3 regions of the Comamonas sp. HJ-2 genome follow, and region 3 is predicted to be linked to each of the others. Evidence: predicted binding sites of a transcription regulator. Region 3 holds the regulator's gene; each other region holds the start of a gene.
What was found. Region 3 encodes sigma-54, which starts transcription at its own class of promoters, with help from an activator protein. Its sites were predicted from a motif close to TGGCANGNAANCTGCTTT; they were not measured.
Positions count from the first base shown of each region.

Region 1 (6,075 bases), on a different contig from region 3:
CGGGTAGCCCAGCTGCAGTGCCTGGGTCACGTCATCGGCGTTTGCCGACAGAAACAGCTGGGCTCCCAGCGGGCGCAGATAACCGAAAGGGTCACGCCCCTGGGTGAACACGCCGCGCTGTATGGAATGCAGGCCGTGGGCCTTGGCCGAGCGGAAGACGCGCATGCCGCTGACGGGGTCGTTGCGCGAGAGCAGCACCACCTCCACATGCTGCTGTCCCTCGGTGTTGAAGGCCAGCAGCTTCTTGACCAGCGAGAAGGCAACGCCCGGTGCGGCAGGCACGTTGAGCCGCTCGCGCTGCAGGCGCAGATAGCTCGCCGGGTCGCTGTCCTCGAAGAGGCGGTTTTCCTCCTCGAAATCGAACAGGGCTCGCGAGGAGATGGCAACGACGAGCTTGTCGTTCAGGGTCATGGCCATGGCGGTACGGCTTTGAGCGGATGTGCAGACAAGCTCCGATGATACGCAGGCCGTGGCTGCCTCACCAGTTGGCTTCGCGCTCTGGCGTGGCACTGATGTGGTGGATGGACAGATCGGCGCCGTCGAATTCCTGCTCCTGGCTCAGACGCAGGCCCATGGTCTTCTTGAGCAGGCCGTAGACCAGCAGGCCACCCAGCGCGGCCCATGCCACGCCCATCAGCGTGCCTATAAGCTGGGCCAGCGGATGCACGCCGCCAAGCCCGCCCAGTGCCTGCGTGCCGAAGATGCCGGCCGCAATGCCGCCCCAGGCGCCGCACAGACCGTGCAGCGGCCACACGCCCAGCACATCGTCGATCTTCCATTTGTTCTGCGTCAGCGTGAACATGAAGACAAAGATGGCGCCGGCGGCAGCCCCCACGACCAGCGCCCCCAGGGGGTGCATCAGATCCGAGCCCGCGCAGACGGCAACCAGGCCGGCCAGCGGGCCGTTATGCACAAAACCCGGGTCGTTTTTGCCCACTGCCAGGGCAGTCAGCGTGCCGCCCACCATGGCCATCAGCGAGTTCACGGCGACCAGACCCGAGATCTTGTCCAGACTCTGGGCACTCATCACATTGAAGCCGAACCAGCCCACGATCAGAATCCAGGCGCCCAGCGCCAGGAAGGGAATGCTGGAGGGCGGTGTGGCGGCAATCGCTCCGCCCTGGCGGTAGCGATTGCGGCGTGGGCCCAGCAGCAGCACGGCTCCCAGGGCGATCCAGCCTCCCACGGCGTGGACCACCACGCTGCCGGCAAAGTCATGGAATTCGGCGCCGGTCAGCGCCTTGATCCAGGCCTGAACGCCGAAATGCTGGTTCCAGGCAATGCCCTCGAAGAAGGGGTAGATCAGGCCCACGATCATGGCCGTGGCGATCAGCTGAGGCCAGAACTTGGCGCGTTCGGCAATGCCGCCCGAGATGATGGCGGGAATGGCAGCGGCGAAGGTCAGCAGAAAGAAGAACTTGACCAGGCCGTAGCCGTTGAGTGCCGCCAGCTGCTCGGCGCCCACGAAAAAGTGCGTGCCGTAGGCCACGCCATAGCCGAGCGCGAAATAGACCACGGTGGAGACCGAGAAGTCGACCAGGATCTTGACCAGGGCATTGACCTGGTTCTTGCGGCGCACGGTGCCCAGTTCAAGAAACGCGAAACCGGCGTGCATGGCCAGGACCATGACGGCGCCCATCAGAATGAACAGGGCATCCGCGCCCTGTTTTAGTGCTTGCATGAAAACGCTCCAGCTGAAATTTGCTATTTATTGGTGCGAAATTGCGGAAAAAACCCGCAATGCACTAAAAGAAAGCAAGAATTGCGCCAAGCTGGAGTGGGCGCTTCCGCACCGTTGCGGGCGCGGCCGGCCTATTTGACAAACTGGTTGAGCTGGATGATGGGCATGAGCACGGCCAGAACGATGAGCATGACCACCAGTCCCATGACGACGATGAGCAGGGGCTCCAGAATCGTGGCCAGGTGCATGGCACGGCGCTGGACCTCGGTGGACAGCTGGGTGGCGGCACGCTGCAGCATCAGCGGCAGCTGGCCCGTCTGCTCGCCCAGCCGCGCGAACATGGCAACCAGGCCCGGAAAGCGCTTCTTCTGCGCCAGGGCCGAGGCCAGCGGCGCGCCTTCGCGCACCAGCACCAGCGCATCCATGGCATCGGCGCGCAGCGCGCGGTTGTTCAGCGTCTCGGCGGCGGCCTGCAGGGCCTTGAGAATGGGTACGCCCGCTCCGGCCAGCATGGCCAGCGTGCCGGCAAAGCGCGCCGCGTTATAGCTGCGCGAGAGCCGGCCTATGAGCGGCAGACGCAGCCACTGGGCATCGAAGCGCTCGCGCAAGGCCTCGTTCCTGAGCGCCAGCCGAAGGCCCACGGCAGCCAGCAGCACCACGGCCAGCATGAACCAGCCGTAGTGGCGCACAAAGTCGCTGATGCCGAGCATGACCACGGTGAGAAACGGCAGCGCCCGCTTGGTGCCGGCAAAAACGCCGGCTACCTGCGGCACCACATAGCTGACCAGAAAGATCACGATGACGATGGCCACCAGCGTCACGATGGCCGGATAAAGCGAGGCGCCGATGAGCTTGGACTGCAAGGCCTGGCGCGCCTCCAGGTCGTCGGCCAGGTTCTCCAGCACCGGGCCCAGGCTGCCGCTGGATTCGCCGGCACCGATCACGGCGCAAAAAATATCGGAAAACTCGCGTGGGTGCTGCTCCAGTGCCCTGGCAAAGCTGGAGCCGGCATTGACCTCGGCCCTCAGCGCCGCGATCAGATGATGCTGGCGCTCGTCCTCGGCTTCCTCGGCCAGCGCGGCCAGCGCGCGTTCTATGGGCAGGCCCGAGCTGACCAGTCCCGAGAGCTGGCGCGTCCATACCGCGAGGCTGGTGGAGTTGAAGACCGGGCGCGTGAACCATCCGGAAGCGCCGGTGCGGCCCTGGCCCTTGCCTGCGGCGACGGGCTCGACCTGCAGCGGCACCAGGGCCTGGCTGCGCAGCTGGCTGCGCGCGGCACGGGCGTTGTCGGCTTCCAGGGTGCCCTTGCGGGTCTGGCCCTGGGCATCCAGGGCTTCAAAGGTAAAGGCGGGCATGCGCGAATCGATCTGACGGGTGAGGGGTTAGTGCAGATGGTAGCGACTAATGATGTCAGCACTTAGGCGTTTGAGAGAGCGAGCCCGGCTTGACGCAGGTCAGGACTACCGCGGGCGAGGTCGGCACAATGGTCTGCCGATTCAAGAATGCGAGGTTTCGATGCTCAAGGACAAGGTTGCATTGGTGACGGGGGCTGCATCCGGCATAGGCCGTTGTGTGGCGCTGACATGGGCCAGGGAAGGCGCGCGGGTGGTGCTGGCCGACCTCAACGAGGAGCAGGGTCAGGAGAGCGCGGCCCTGGTGCGCGAGCTGGGTGCCGAGGCACTGTATCTGCGCGCCGACGCCGGCAGCCCGGCGGATCATGAAGCGCTGGTGGCCCTGACCATGCGCCACTTCGGCAGGCTGGACGTGGCCTGCAACAACGCCGGCATTGGCGGAGCCAGTGCGCCAACCGCCGACTATCCACTCGATGCCTGGGAGCAGGTGCTGCGCGTCAATCTCTCGGGTGTCTTCTATGCCTGCAAATACCAGATTGCCGCCATGCTGCAAGGCGGTGGCGGCTCCATCATCAATATGGCGTCCATCCTCGGCGCCGTGGGCTTTGCCAACTCTGCGGCCTATACGGCGGCCAAGCATGGCGTGCTGGGCCTGACCAAGGCGGCAGCTCTCGAATATTCGGCCTGGGGCGTGCGCGTCAATGCCGTGGGGCCGGGCTTTATCCAGACCCCCATGATCAGCGGTCTGGAGCAGGACCCGGCCACGCATGCGGCGCTGGTGGCGGCCCACCCCATGGGACGGCTGGGCCGGCCCGAGGAGATCGCCGAGCTGGTGGCCTGGCTGGCCAGTGACCGCGCGTCGTTTGTGACGGGCGCTTATTACCCGGTCGACGGCGGTTACTTGGCGCGCTGAGTGGTCTGCAGCGGTTTGCTATAGGTTTTGATGACCCTGCGCTTGACTGGCAAGCGCTGCGGGTCAAAACCTTAAACGACTGGCGCCATGGCGGCGGCTTGCATATCGCCGTCGATCTCGTCGGCTCGCACCGAGGCTGCACGCTGCAGCAGCGGCGTGGCATAGGCCTCGAACTCGGGCCGCCTGGGCAAGCTGCCGTCCATCATGCTCCAGCCGATATAGCTGGCCAGATACAGATCGGCGGCCGTGAAGTGGTCGCCGCAGACATAGCGTTTGCCGGCCACCGCATGCAGCAAGGTGTTCAGCACATCGTCAAAGCGGCCAAAGCCCGCGCTTATGGCCTGCTGATGAGTTTGCGATTGCAGCCAGCCTTCGTTGCGGGCGGTTGTGACGGCCTCCACCGGCCCGGCGACAAAGAACAGCCAGCGAAAGTAGCTGGCCCGTTCCGGGCTGCCCATCGCCGGGGCCAGTCGTTTCTCGGGAAAAAGCTCGGCCAGATAGGCGAGGATGGCTCCGGTCTCGGTGACCACGGCATCGCCATGCTGCAGCGCCGGGACCTTGCCCATAGGGTTGATGGACAGGTACTCGGGCGACTTCATCTCGGGTCCGAATTCCAGCTCAACGGTTTCATAGTCGGCACCGCATTCCTCCAGCATCCAGCGCACCATGCGGGCGCGTGATCTGGGGTTGCTGAAAAAGCGCAGCTTGGGTTGCTGAGGTGTGGACATTGCGGCTCTCCTTGGCGGGCTGTTGTGACATGGCAAAAACGCCATGCAGCCAATGTAGGAGCGAGGGCTGACAGTTTCTGTCAGCAGCGCCGTTCAATCCAGCGTGTAGCCGGTTTCGTCCAGCCAGCGCTGTATCAGCGCCTGGCGTCGCTGCGGATAGCGTTCGCCCAAATCCTCCAGCGCGTCCACGCGGTCGGCGCGAAAGTGACGAAAGGCCTGGCGCAACTCGCACCATGCCGAGACCACGCGGCTGCGCTCGAAGTAGGCCATGGCAAACGGCCAGACCCGGCGCTGGCTCGGCACGCCATGCTGGTCGCGGTAATGCAGCACGACCTTGTGTTCGGCGCGGATGGCGCGGCGCAGCGCGGCCTGCCAGGGCTCGGGCGGCGGGTCGTTCTGCATATTGGGAACCAGCAGGCCGCTGGTATCGACGGCAATGCGCAGCTCCAGTGGCAATGCCGAACGGATGCGGTCCATGGCGGCGGTGGCGGCCTGGGCCAGTTGCGGATCGGCCTGCAGGCTGGCCCAGCGCGCGCCCAGCAGCAGTGCCTCCAGCTCGTCGGCGTTGAACATCAGAGGCGGCAGCAGAAAGCCGGGCCGCATCTCGAAGCCTATGCCGGGGTCGCCCAGGATGTCGGCGCCCTGGGTGCGCAAGGTGGCGATGTCGCGGTACAGCGTGCGCAGGCTGATGCGCAGCGCCTGGGCCAGCTCGGGCCCGGTCTGCGGCTGACGGGCGCGGCGCAGCGTATCCAGCAATTGCAGCAAACGGGCGGAACGGCTCATGGGAAAAGTTCAGAGGAGAACGACGCAGGAGTTTGGCATGCTCTCATGCCGGGACGCAGGTTTGTCGTTCTCTGTGCGCTCCCCCCTTCCGCGCAGCGTGAGAGGGGGGAGCTGCCAGATCCGCTCAGGAGGCGGTGTTCATGGCGCCAGCCGTGATCTCCAGGCTGCGCAGGCGCAGCTCGGCGTCATAGACATCGCTGACGATCATGAATTCATCGGCCTGGGTCTCGTCTGCCAGCTTTTGCAGGCCCTGGCGCACGGTATCGGGGCCGCCGATGACGCCCACGGCCAGAAAATCGGCAATCGCCGCCTGGGCGCGCCCATCCAGCTGCTCCCAGAAGTCCGGTATCGGGGGCATGAGGCGGGTGCGGTTTCCGGTCAGAATGCCGAGCACGCGCTGATAGGTGCTGCTGGCCAGAAACCGCGCCTCTTCATCGCTGGGGGCTGCAATCACGGGCACGCCGACAATCGCGTAAGGCTTGGCCAGCGTGGCACTGGGCTTGAACATCTGGCGGTACAGGGCCAGGGCCTGGTGCAGCATGCGTGGCGCAAAGTGCGAGGCAAAGGCGTAGGGCAGGCCCATGTGTGCAGCCAGCTGGGCAGAGAACAGGCTGGAGC
Region 1 covers NZ_JBSIFD010000002.1:310,785-316,859, reverse strand. The annotation lists gene ACWGXF_RS02990 (5'-nucleotidase) at 1-417, opposite strand, end outside; gene ACWGXF_RS02985 (ammonium transporter) at 479-1,681, opposite strand; gene gspF (type II secretion system inner membrane protein GspF) at 1,813-3,036, opposite strand; gene ACWGXF_RS02975 (SDR family NAD(P)-dependent oxidoreductase) at 3,197-3,946, shown strand; gene ACWGXF_RS02970 (glutathione S-transferase family protein) at 4,018-4,674, opposite strand; gene ACWGXF_RS02965 (helix-turn-helix transcriptional regulator) at 4,768-5,457, opposite strand; gene ACWGXF_RS02960 (LLM class flavin-dependent oxidoreductase) at 5,582-6,075, opposite strand, start outside.
Region 1: the regulator sigma-54 is predicted to act here: its motif matches at 1,753-1,770, upstream of ACWGXF_RS02985 (ammonium transporter).

Region 2 (6,075 bases), on a different contig from region 3:
CGCCGGAACAGAATGGGATGCGCCCAGGCCATATTGCTGCCCGTGATGAACAGGCAGCCGGCCAGATCTATGTCCTCATAGCAGGCCGGCGGTGCATCATCGCCCAATGTGGCCTTGTAGCCGGCCACGGCGCTGCTCATGCACAGGCGCGAATTGGTGTCAAGATTGTTGGTGCCCAGCAGGCCTTTGACCAGTTTGTTGAAGACGTAGTAGTCCTCGGTCAGCAGCTGGCCACTGAGATAGAAACCCAGTGCATCTGGCCCATGTTCGGCGCGAATGCCGGCGATACGCGCCGCCAGTTCATCCAGGGCCTGATCCCAGCTCGCGGCCTGCGGCGCAGATGTCCGCTCCAGCCTGCGCATGGGCTGCAGCAAACGGCCCTGCTGAGCATAGGCAGGAGCTGCCGTCAGATGCAGCGTGCTGCCCTTGGTGCACAGGCGCCCGAAGTTGGCAGGATGCTCGGGATCGCCGCGCACGCCGGTAATCTGCAGGCCATCGGACTCGATGATCACGCCGCAGCCGACACCGCAATAGGGACAGGTGGACTTGGTTTCTTTCATGGCGTCACCAGAGAGAGGCGGCGGCGTTCAGATTCACTCCTACGCGGACCGCCGAAGGCGAGTCCGCAGTCGACACCGCAATAGGGACAGGTGGATCGGGTCTCATGCATGGCAGACTTTCAGTGAAATTGCGCCGCAGCGCCCGGCTATCAAGCGCATGCTGCTACTCAACTCATATCAATCAAGACGCTAGGCCGCAGCACAGCCGGACCTGGCTGCGCAATGTGCGGGACCGGCATGCGGGCGGGTCTGCTCCAGGGCGCGGCTGGCCAGTTCGTCGGCGCGCAGCTGCACCTCGCCGTTCTCCACGCGCACGCTGAAATAAGGCGTGCAGCCCTCATCGGGCGCCGCCGCCTCGCCGGTGCTGAGTGCAATCGTCCAGTTGTGCAGCGGGCAGGCCACGCTGCGCCCGAACACAATGCCTTGCGACAACGGCCCGCCCTTGTGCGGGCAGCGGTCCAGCAGCGCAAACACCTCATCGTCGGCATTGCGAAACACGGCCACATCCAGCCCTTGTGCACGCGCCACGCGGCGTGCTCCCAGCACGGGGATGTCGTCCATCGTGCAGATAGAAATCCATTCGCTCATTTACATCTCCTAAGCTCCCCCTGAGCCGCTTTGCGGCTTCCCCCTCTCTCGCTTCGCGGGAGGGGGACGACGGCCTCACTACGGGGCGGCGGGGCCGCCCAGGCCCTTGCTCGCCGTCCCTTGGCTATGCCGCGCCAGGTTCGTAAATTGCTGAAAAATTGAAAGAGGTTCTCGGTTTCAGGCAACAACTGACACATCAGCAGGCAGAGCCTGGAACTGGCGCGTATCCACGGATGCCTTGTCGGTTTCGAACCAGGGATCGGGCTCGCCATCCAGTGCAAACTGCAGCTGCTGCCACAGCGCCCTGCGGCCCTCGGCATCGTCGAGAATGCGGCGCTTGACATAGTCCAGACCCACGCGATTGATGTAGTGCACCGTGCGCTCCAGATACCAGCCTTCCAGCCGGTACAGCTGCATGAAGGCGCCCGTGTACTCCATCACCTCTTCGGCGGTCTTGAGCTTGGTGAAGAAATGCGCCACCTCGGTCTTGATGCCACCGTTGCCGCCCACATACATCTCCCAGCCCGAATCGACGCCGATGATTCCCACATCCTTGATGCCGGACTCCGCGCAGTTGCGCGGGCAGCCGCTGACGGCGAACTTCACCTTGTGCGGGGCGTACATGCGCCACATGGCGCGCTCCAGGTCCTTGCCCATCTGGGTACTGTCCTGCGTGCCCATGCGGCACCATTCGCTGCCCACGCAGGTCTTGACCGTGCGCAGCGCCTTGGCATAGGCATGGCCGCAAGGCATGCCTATATCGTTCCAGACGGCCTGCAGATCCTCCTTCTTCACGCCCAGCAGATCGATGCGCTGACCGCCCGTGACCTTCACCGTGGGGATCTGGTACTTGTCCACCACATCGGCAATGCGGCGCAGCTCGGAGGCCGTGGTCTCACCGCCCCACATGCGCGGAATCACGCTGTAGGTTCCATCTTTCTGGATGTTGGCATGGCTGCGTTCGTTGATGAAGCGGCTTTGCGGGTCGTCCCTGGCCTCCTTGGGCCAGGTGCTTACAAGATAGTAGTTGACGGCCGGACGGCAGGAGGCACAGCCATTGGGCGTGCGCCACTCCATGAAGCGGAACACCGCATCGGTGCTGAGCAGCTTGTGCTCAGCGATCGCGTCGCGCACAGCCTGGTGCCCGTGGTCGGTGCAGCCGCACATGGCCTTGGTCTTGGGGGCCGCCGAGTAGTCGCCACCGGCCGTGAACATGATGATCTGCTCCACCAGGCCCGTGCAGGAGCCGCAGCTGGCACTGGCCTTGGTGTGCTTGCGCACATCGTCGAGCGTGAACAGGCCCTTGTCCTTGATGGCCTTGCAGATCGCACCCTTGGTCACGCCGTTGCAGCCGCAGACCTCGTCGCCGTCGGCCATGGCCGCGGCCTTGCTCTGCCCCTGGTGGCCGGTGTCGCCGAGATTGGATTCGCCAAACATCAGCTTGTCCCGGATATCGGCCACGCTGCGGCCCTCGCGCAGCAGCTTGAAGTACCAGCTGCCGTCCACCGTGTCGCCGTACAGGCAGGCACCGACCAGCTTGTCGTCCTTGATGACCAGCTTTTTGTAGACCCCCGCATAGGGGTCGCTCATGAGAATTTCCTCGGTATCGCTGCCGCCCTGGAAATCGCCTGCAGAGAACAGATCGATGCCCGTGACCTTGAGCTTGGTCGAGGTCAGCGAACCCAGATAGCGGCCGATGCCGAACTCGGCCAGATGGTTGGCCAGCACCTTGCCCTGCTCGAACAAGGGCGCCACCAGTCCGTAGGCAATGCCTCGGTGTGCCGCGCATTCGCCCACGGCATAGATGCGCGGATCGGTCACGGTCTGCAGCGTATCGCTGACCACGATGCCGCGGTTCACATGCAGGTGCATGGACTCGGCCAGTTCGGTGCTGGGGCGAATGCCCACGGCCATCACGACCAGTTCGGCCGGGATCTCGCTGCCGTCCTTGAAACGCACGGCACGCACGCGGCCGCCTGCGTCACCCAGCAGCTCCTGGGTCTGCGCCTGCATGCAGAACTGCATGCCGCGCTCGGCCAGCGATTTCTGCAGCATGCGGCCCGCCTGATCGTCGAGTTGGCGCTCCATCAGCCAGTCGCCGACATGCACCACGGTGACCTGCATGCCGCGCTTCATGAGGCCGTTGGCCGCTTCCAGTCCCAGCAGGCCACCGCCGATCACCACTGCATGCTTGAACGTCTTGGCCGCATCGATCATGGCCTCGGTATCGGCGATGTCGCGGTAGGCCAGCACGCCCTCCAGGTCCTTGCCGGGGATGGGCAGGATGAAGGGCCTGGAGCCCGTCGCCATGATCAGGCGGTCGTACTCGGCGCTGGCGGTCTCGCCCTGGGCATTGACCGCATGCACCGTGCGCCGGGCCCGGTCGACGGCCGTCACGGTATAGCCGGCGTGCAGCAGGATATGGTGGTCCTGGTACCAGGACCAGTCGTTGAGCACGATATCGCCGAGCGTCTGCTCGCCAGCGAGCACCGGCGACAGCAGAATGCGGTTGTAGTTGGGATGCGGCTCGGCGCCGAAGACCGTGATGTCGTACAGATCGGGGGCAATGGCCAGCAGCTCTTCCAGCGCACGCACGCCTGCCATTCCGTTTCCAATCATGACCAGTTTGGATTTTTTCATCTGAGTCCCCGTGGGCATTTGCAAAGCCAAAAAAAAAGACGTCTGCGCGCTTCATGACTTGCATGAACGCGTAGACGTCTTTGTCTGTGGGTTCTGGTCCAGCCTTGCACCATCCCCCGGTGACCCACCTTGGCCACGCTGAACAACACGCAATTGCTGTGCCAGCTTTTCTCAGCCTGCAGAGACTATTCCATCCCGCGGCATGCACTGCTTTTGTGCATGGCCGCTTTATTGCTGTGCAAAACAAACATGGCGCCCCAAGGCGCCATGCAGCTTGAAATCAAAAAGGCTCAGGCCGCCTTCTCCACATGGCCCTGGCGCGTGTAGAGAAAGTCGATCACCGCCTTGCGATAGCTTTGATACTGGGCATCCTCGGCCAGTTCCACCCGGCTGCGCGGGCGTGGCAGCGCCACATGCAGCACCTCGCCAATCGTGGCAGCGGGACCGTTGGTCATCATCACGATCTTGTCGGACAGCAGTACGGCCTCATCCACATCGTGCGTGACCATGACCACGGTGCTCTGGGTGCGTGCCACGATCTCCAGCAACTCGTCCTGCAGCTTGGCACGCGTCAGGGCGTCGAGAGCGCCGAAGGGCTCGTCCATGAGCAGCACCTGGGGCTCCATGGACAGGGCACGCGCAATGCCCACGCGCTGCTTCATGCCGCCCGAAATTTCGCCGGGGCGTTTTTGCGCCGCATGGCTGAGGCCCACCATGGCCAGCGCCGCATCGGTGCGCTGCGCCAGCTGTGCCTTGCTTTCGCGCTTGCCGAAGACACGCTCCACGGCCAGGTGCACATTGCCCCAGCAGCTCAGCCAGGGCAGCAGCGAATGGTTCTGGAAGACCACCGCACGCTCGGGCCCAGGGCCCTTGATTTCCTTGTTGGCGCACAGCAGTGCACCGCCCGTGGGAATGGTCAGGCCGGCAATCAGATTGAGCAGCGTCGACTTGCCGCAGCCCGAATGCCCGATGAGACTGACGAACTCGCCCTTGGCAATGTTCAGATTGATGTCGCGCAGCGCGGGAAACAGTCCCTTGGCGGTCTTGAAGGTCTGCGCCACCCCGTGGATCTCGATGTACTTGGTGCTGAGAGATGTATGCATGAGGTACTCCTTGCTTTTTTCCGAGGCCACCGTGGCGCCGGCTTTGCCGGGCCACCGGTGGTGCCCCCTTGAGGGGGTGACGCGCCCGAGGGCGCGGCTCAGGGGTGGGTTAAGTCTTGACCTCTTCAAACGTAAAGGCCGAAGCCAGCTTGACCAGGGCCCACTCCAGCACCAGGCCCACGATGCCGATCACGAAGATGGCGATGATGATGTTCTTGACGTTGAGGTTGTTCCACTCGTCCCAGACCCAGAAACCTATGCCCACGCCGCCCGTCAGCATCTCGGCGGCCACGATCACCAGCCAGGCCGTCCCCACGGCCAGGCGCACGCCGGTCAGCATATAGGGCAGCACGGCAGGAAACAGAATGGTGGTGGCGATCTTCCACTCCGACAGATTGAGCACGCGCGCCACATTCATATAGTCCTGGGGCACACGCTGCACGCCCACGGCGGTGTTGATGACCATGGGCCAGATCGAGCAGATGAAGATGGTCCAGATGGCTGCCGGATTGGCGCCCTTGAACACCAGCAGGCCGATCGGCAGCCAGGCCAGCGGCGAGACCGGGCGCAGCAGGCTGATCAAGGGATTGAACATGCGCGACAGAAAGCCGAAGCGCCCGATCACGAAGCCCAAAGGAATGCCGACCAGTGCCGCCAGACCGAAGCCCAGGGCCACACGCTGCAGCGAGGACAGCACATTCCAGCCCACGCCCTGGTCGTTGGGCCCGTTGCGGTAGAAGGGATCGCTGAACACCTGCAGGGCCTGCTCCCAGGTCTCGGCCGGGGTCGGAATGCTCTTGCCTGTGCTACTCGATACCAGCGACCACAGGCCGACCAGCAGCGCCAGCCCCAGCAGCGGAGGCAGGACCTGAGCAAATAGCTGTTCAGCCCATTGGCGCAAGCGGCTTGGCGCCACCGCAACCGGAGCCGTGACTATCGCTTTGGGTTTGATATCTTTTTCCACTTCAGCCTTTACAAGTTCTGTGCCAGCAGCTATCTCTTTTGAAGTTTCGAGCAGCGCATCATTGGCCGCCTGGGCTGCCAGTTGCGGATCGTGCGGGGGATCGAGTTCGAGCGGTGAGTGAAGTACGGCACTGACCATGATGGTTCTCCGTTAAGGTGGCGGCCTCAGGCGGCCTTGATCTTGAAGCTGTCGGCGTACTGGGCAGGGTTCTTGCCGTCCC
Region 2 covers NZ_JBSIFD010000002.1:348,265-354,339, forward strand. The annotation lists gene ACWGXF_RS03110 (nitrate reductase) at 1-560, opposite strand, end outside; gene ACWGXF_RS03115 (hypothetical protein) at 557-670, opposite strand; gene nirD (nitrite reductase small subunit NirD) at 750-1,148, opposite strand; gene nirB (nitrite reductase large subunit NirB) at 1,326-3,788, opposite strand; gene ACWGXF_RS03130 (ABC transporter ATP-binding protein) at 4,079-4,891, opposite strand; gene ntrB (nitrate ABC transporter permease) at 5,001-5,993, opposite strand; gene ACWGXF_RS03140 (CmpA/NrtA family ABC transporter substrate-binding protein) at 6,020-6,075, opposite strand, start outside.
Region 2: the regulator sigma-54 is predicted to act here: its motif matches at 3,935-3,952, upstream of nirB (nitrite reductase large subunit NirB).

Region 3 (6,075 bases):
GGCATGCGCTGCAAGGCATCACCACCGCGCAGGCTGACGGTACCGGACACACCCGCACGTTCGGCATTGCGCTGGGCAAAGTCCACCATGCGGAAAGCGATGTCCGAGCCGTAAATGCCCACCGGCGATTCAGGCAGGATCTGGCTCTCTGCCTCATCCAGCATGGCTTCCCAGACATGACGCTGAAAGGGCACGAGCTTCTCGAACGCAAAGCGACGCAGAATGCCGGCCGGAATCCTGCGCGCGATCTGCGCGGCCTCGATCACCAGGGTACCGCTGCCGCAGCAGGGGTCGTACAGCGGCTGGGGATTGTCGCCATGCGGGTTCCAGCCCGAGGCAGCAATCATGGCCGCGGCCAGGGTTTCCTTGAGCGGGGCATCGCCCTTGTCCTCGCGCCAGCCGCGCTTGAACAGCGCCTCGCCCGAGGTGTCGATATAGATGGTGGCGCCGTCGGTCGTCAGGTGCAGATGTACGCGCACATCGGGGTAGTGGGTCTCCACGCTGGGACGCACGCCGTTGCGCTTGGCGCGAAAACGGTCGGCGATCGCGTCCTTGACCTTGAGCGCCGCAAAGTTCAGGCTGGTCAGCGGGCTGTGCTGGGCCGTGACCTCGATCTTGAAGGTTTCCTTGGGCGTGAACCAGATCTCCCAGGCCACCTCGCTGGCGGCACGGTACAGATCGTTCTCGCTGCGGTACATGGTGTGCGACAGCTCGATCAGCACGCGCTGGGCCAGACGGCTGTGCAGATTGAGCAGCATGGCATCGCGCCACATGCCGCGCAGCATGACGCCGCCCCGGCCCACGAGCAGATCCTGCCCGCTGGCGCCGGTGATGGCGTGGACCTCGTCGGCCAGAAAGCCCTCGACGCCGGCGGCGCAGGGCAGAAACAAATGCAGTTGGTTCATAGAAATCAGTGCGCGCCAGCAACGGCGCAGGCGCCGGACGCTCACGGGAGCCTGTTGTGCGCTTTACAGGGCATAAGCATACGCGCTAGGCCTTTTCCGGTGCCCGCGCACGACAAGCGTTGCTCTACAGATGCTCGCAGGACCCAAGGCATGATGCCAGGCCAAGGAGCAATGACGACATGGAAGAAATCAGCTGGAACGACTTTATGAAGGTGGAGCTGCGCGTGGGCCGCGTGCTGCAGGCCGAGGTATTTGCCGAGGCCCGCAAACCCGCCTACAAGCTGCTGGTGGACCTGGGTCCCGAGCTGGGCCAGCGCAAGTCCAGCGCGCAGATCACGGCACACTACCGGCCCGAGGAGCTGATAGGACGGCTGGTGGTGGCCGTGGTCAACTTTCCGAAGAAGCAGATTGGTCCCTTGATGAGCGAATGTCTTGTGACCGGTTTTCACGATGCCACGGGAGCTGTGGCCCTGTGCGTGCCCGACAAGCAGGTGCCGCTGGGCACGCGCCTGCTGTGATCGGCGTATTCAGAGGCAAAATGGCCGCCAGCCATTCTCCCGCCTACGGATACTGCTATGAATATCAGCTTCAACCCGCTGGTGCGCGTGCGCACCGTCACCGCCTTTGTCAACCTGAGCGCCGATGAGGCACAGTGGCAGGCCGGCCTGACCCAGGCCAAGCAGCAATGCGATGCCGTGGCCGATGCCATCGAGGCCCAGGGCTATCAGGTGCAGTCCATCCGCATTGTGAGTAACCCGTACGGAGAATACCTGGACGTCAGCGGCATAGACAGCGCCCTTGCCGGCCTGCAGCGCATTGCCGAAACGCTCAAGGCCATCAACACCGGCAAACGCCGCATCCGCTTTGCCGTGGGCGAGGCGCGCAATGCGCAGGAAGTGGCCCTGCTGCCGCAGCTGATTGCCGCCTATGGCGACCTGTGCAACGCCTGCGTGAATATCGATCTGGATGAACATGGCTTTCTGCAGACCGGCTTGCTGGCCAGCAGCGTGCAGGCAATTCAGCAGATCGCGTGCACCACGCCGCGCGGCGAAGGCAATTTCAACTTCACGGTCAACTTCAACTGCGCGCCCGGCATTCCCTATTTCCCGGCCAGCTACCACCGCGGCCAGCACCACGGCGCCCTGGTGCTGGGTCTGGAAACGCCAGACCTCATGGTGGCGGAACTGCAGAAGCTGCAGCAGCAGCGCCTGCAGCTCGATCACGCGGCGTGGTTCAGGCTCGCATTCGAGCGCCTGAGCCAGGCCCTGAACGAGCATGCCACTGCCATCCAGCGCTGTGCCGACGGCGTGAAACTGGCCGAGGGCTGGCATATCGCGGGCATGGACACCTCGGCCGCGCCGTCCAAATCCTGCGCCTCCATGGTCGATGTCTACCAACTGCTGGGCGTGCCCTGTTTCGGCGCCAGCGGCACGGTGGAAGCCTCGGCCCTGCTGACCCGCGTCTTCAAATCGGTCAACGGCGTGACACAGATCGGTTTCAGCGGCCTGATGCTGGCCGTGACCGAGGACCAAGGCCTGGCCCAGGCCAGTCTGAATGACGAGTTCGATATCCGCGCCCTGCTGACCTACAGCAGCGTCTGCGGCATCGGCCTCGATACCGTGCCGGTGCCGGGCGACAGCAGCGCCGAGCAGATCGCCGCCGTCATGCGCGATACAGGCACCATGGCGTTTCGCCTCAACAAGCCGCTGACGGTGCGCCTGTTCCCCGTACCGGGCCTCAAAGCCGGCGACAGAACAGCCTTCGAGAGCGCCGACCTTTGCAACTGCGCCGTGCTGGCCCTGCCTTGAGTATCTGATCCCGACCGGCTGCTGCGCTTGGCCGTCAAGCGCCGGCAGCTATTGCTTTTGATATTCCCCTACCCCGGTTCTGTTTGACCTGCCCCCATGGTGGCCGCCGGGGTGCCCCCGGTAAAATTGGTCCTTATGGCAAAAATTATCGTTCTGGCACTGGTGCTGCTCTTCTTTGGCTGCGGGCTGTACATGCATCTGCGCGGCAAGGTGCGCCACAAGGTGGTCAAGCAATTGTTTGACCACTCCACGTTCACAGCGCCGTTCAACGTCTTCATGCTGATGTTCAGCAAGGTGCCGCGCACGCCCTATCTGCCCACCAGCACCTTCCCCGAGCTGGCGCCGCTGCAGGCCAACTGGCGCGAGATCCGCGAGGAAGCCGTCAATCTGCAAAAGAACATGCAGATCAAGGCCGCAGCCAACAACGACGACGCAGGCTTCAACTCCTTCTTCAAGACCGGCTGGAAGCGCTTCTACCTCAAGTGGTACGGCGACGCCCACCCTTCGGCCATGGAGTTGTGCCCCAAGACCACGGCCCTGGTGAAATCGATTCCCAGCGTCAAGGCCGCCATGTTTGCCGAGCTGCCGCCCGGCGCCAAGCTCAATCTGCACCGCGACCCCTATGCGGGCTCGCTGCGCTATCACCTGGCCGTGCTGGCGCCCAACGACGACCGCTGCATGATCGAGGTCGACGGCCAGCCCTATAGCTGGCGCGAAGGCGAAGGCGTGATCTTCGACGAGACCTTTATGCACTGGGCCGAGAACCGCTCGGAAGGCAATCGCATCGTGCTGTTCTGCGATGTGGAGCGCCCCATGACCAATGGCTTTGCCCAGTGGCTCAATCACTGGCTGGGCAAGAACGTGGTGGCCGCCGCCAGCTCGCCCAACAACGAGGGCGATCCGCGCGGCATGATCAGCAAGCTGTTCAAGATCTCGTTCTATGCGGGCAAGTACCGCCGTGCCTTCCGCGACTGGAATCCGACCTTCTACAAGATCCTCAAGTTCGGCCTGATGATCGGCGTGCTGGTCTGGTTTATCTGGTGGTTGGTTTCTTGATAACCCCCTGAGGCGCTACGCGCCTTCCCCTGGCCGGGCGCCCCCAAGGGGGACGGCAGCATCGCCGCAAGGGCGGCTCTTGCTCGCTGCCCCTTGCTTGAGGAATGCCTTATCAAGGCTCCCGCCCTAAATACAGAACAAGAAAGCCGCTGTGCGATGCATCAGCGGCTTTCTTGTTTCTGCGGTGCCCTACAGCGCCTTGCGCAGCGTGGTCGTCGGTATCTTGAGCTGCTCGCGGTATTTGGCGACGGTGCGGCGCGCGCACTCGATGCCCTGCTCCTTGAGCATATCGGCCAGCTTGGCGTCCGACAGCGGCTTTCTGGCATCTTCGGCATCGACAAACTGCTTGATCAGCGCACGCACGGCCGTGCTGGAAGCACTGCCGCCGGTTTCCGTGCCCAGGCCCGAACCGAAGAAATACTTGAGCTCGAAGGTACCCTGGGGCGTGGCCATGTACTTGGCCGTGGTCACGCGGCTGATGGTGGACTCGTGCAGGCCCAGGGTGTCGGCGATATCGCGCAGCACCAGCGGGCGCATGGCCAGCTCGCCATGCACAAAGAAGTTCTTCTGCCGCTCCACGATGGCTTCGGAAACACGCAAGATGGTGTCGAAGCGCTGCTGGATGTTCTTGATGAACCAGCGCGCCTCCTGCAGTTGCTGCTGCAGCGCCGCATGGCCGTCGCTGTTCTTGTGGCGGCGCAGCACGCTGGCATAGATGTCGTGCACGCGCAGACGCGGCATGACCTCGGGGTTGAGCTGCACGGAGAAGTCCACCCGGCCCGAGCCGGACCGCACCGGGCGCACGATGACATCGGGCACCACGATATGGCGTTCCACGTCGACAAAGCGGCGCCCCGGACGCGGCTCCAGCCTGGCGATCAGGGCCATGGCTTCGCGCAGTTGCTCCTCTCGCGCACCGCACAGGCTGGTGAGCTTGCGCAGATCGCGCCGCGCCAGCAGGTCCATGGGCTGGGCACAGATGGCCTGCGCCAGCAGCAGCCGGCTCATATGCGCCTCGGTCGTGCCCTCGTCCTCGGCCGTGCGGATCAGATCGCGCAGCTGCAGCTGCAGGCACTCGGCCAGATCGCGCGCGCCCACACCCACGGGCTCCAGGCTTTGCAGCAGCTTCAGCGCAATGGCAAAGTGCTGCTCCAGCTCCTCGCGCTCCTCCAAGTCGTCGCCAGCCAGGCTCTGCGCCAACTCCTGCAGGGAATCCTCGAGATAGCCGTCGTCGCTGAGCGACTCGATGAGAAAGCGCAGTGCAGCCATGTCCGCCGCACCAAGATGCAGGCTCAGCGCCTGACGGTGCAGAAAGTCGGTCAGGCTCTGGTGCTCGCGCGCCAGATCGATGGCATCGGTTTCGTCATCGCCGTCGCGGTTGCGCGTGGAGCTGCTGGCCGAGGGCGTATCCCACTCGCTGCTGGATTCGCCGCCCCATTCCCCGTCCTGGCCGTCCATGCCGTCGGCCTCCCAGTTCAGCGTTTCCGGGGTTTCGGGGTTTGATGTCTCCGCTACCGTTTCAGTAGCTTGTTGCGCTTGCGATGCATCTCTTTCAGCATGAATACCATCTGAAGTGCTGTATTCACTGGCGCTAGCAGCTACATCTACAGGAGCATCCCCCGCAGTTTCTGCCTCATCGCCCGCACGTTCCAGAAAAGGGTTGTCGACCAGCATCTGCTCGACTTCCTGCGCCAGCTCCAGGGTGGAGAGCTGCAGCAGCTGAATGGATTGCTGCAGCTGCGGCGTAAGCGATAAATGCTGCGAAACGCGTAGCGAGAGACCTGGCTTCATCGAGGCGCGGCTCCCAGACAATCATCGCAAACGCGCGCAGTGCTATGGACTTGCCGCCGGGCCGCCCCAGGGCAAACCCCGGCGCAGCCGGTCAGGGCCCCTTCCGGGGACAGCGACCACACAAAGTGAGGGAGCGTGGGGGTCATCACATTCTGAAATGTTCGCCCAGATAGACGCGGCGCACATCGGCGTTCTCCACGATCTCCTCGGGCGTGCCTTCGGCCAGCACATGGCCGTCGCTGATGATGAAGGCGTGGTCGCAGATGCCGAGCGTCTCGCGCACATTGTGGTCGGTGATCAGCACGCCGATGCCGCGCTCCTTGAGGAAGCCGATGATGCGCTGGATCTCGATCACCGCGATCGGGTCGATGCCGGCAAACGGCTCGTCAAGCAGAATGAAGCGCGGTTGCGTGGCCAGGGCGCGGGCAATTTCCACGCGACGGCGCTCACCGCCGGACAGCGCCAGCGCCGGCGACTGGCGCAGATGCTCCACGCGCAGCTCCTGCAGCAGGCCC
Region 3 covers NZ_JBSIFD010000022.1:13,869-19,943, reverse strand. The annotation lists gene ACWGXF_RS17805 (THUMP domain-containing class I SAM-dependent RNA methyltransferase) at 1-905, opposite strand, end outside; gene ACWGXF_RS17800 (tRNA-binding protein) at 1,085-1,423, shown strand; gene ACWGXF_RS17795 (DUF711 family protein) at 1,481-2,713, shown strand; gene ACWGXF_RS17790 (aspartyl/asparaginyl beta-hydroxylase domain-containing protein) at 2,849-3,769, shown strand; gene ACWGXF_RS17785 (RNA polymerase factor sigma-54) at 3,959-5,560, opposite strand; gene lptB (LPS export ABC transporter ATP-binding protein) at 5,706-6,075, opposite strand, start outside.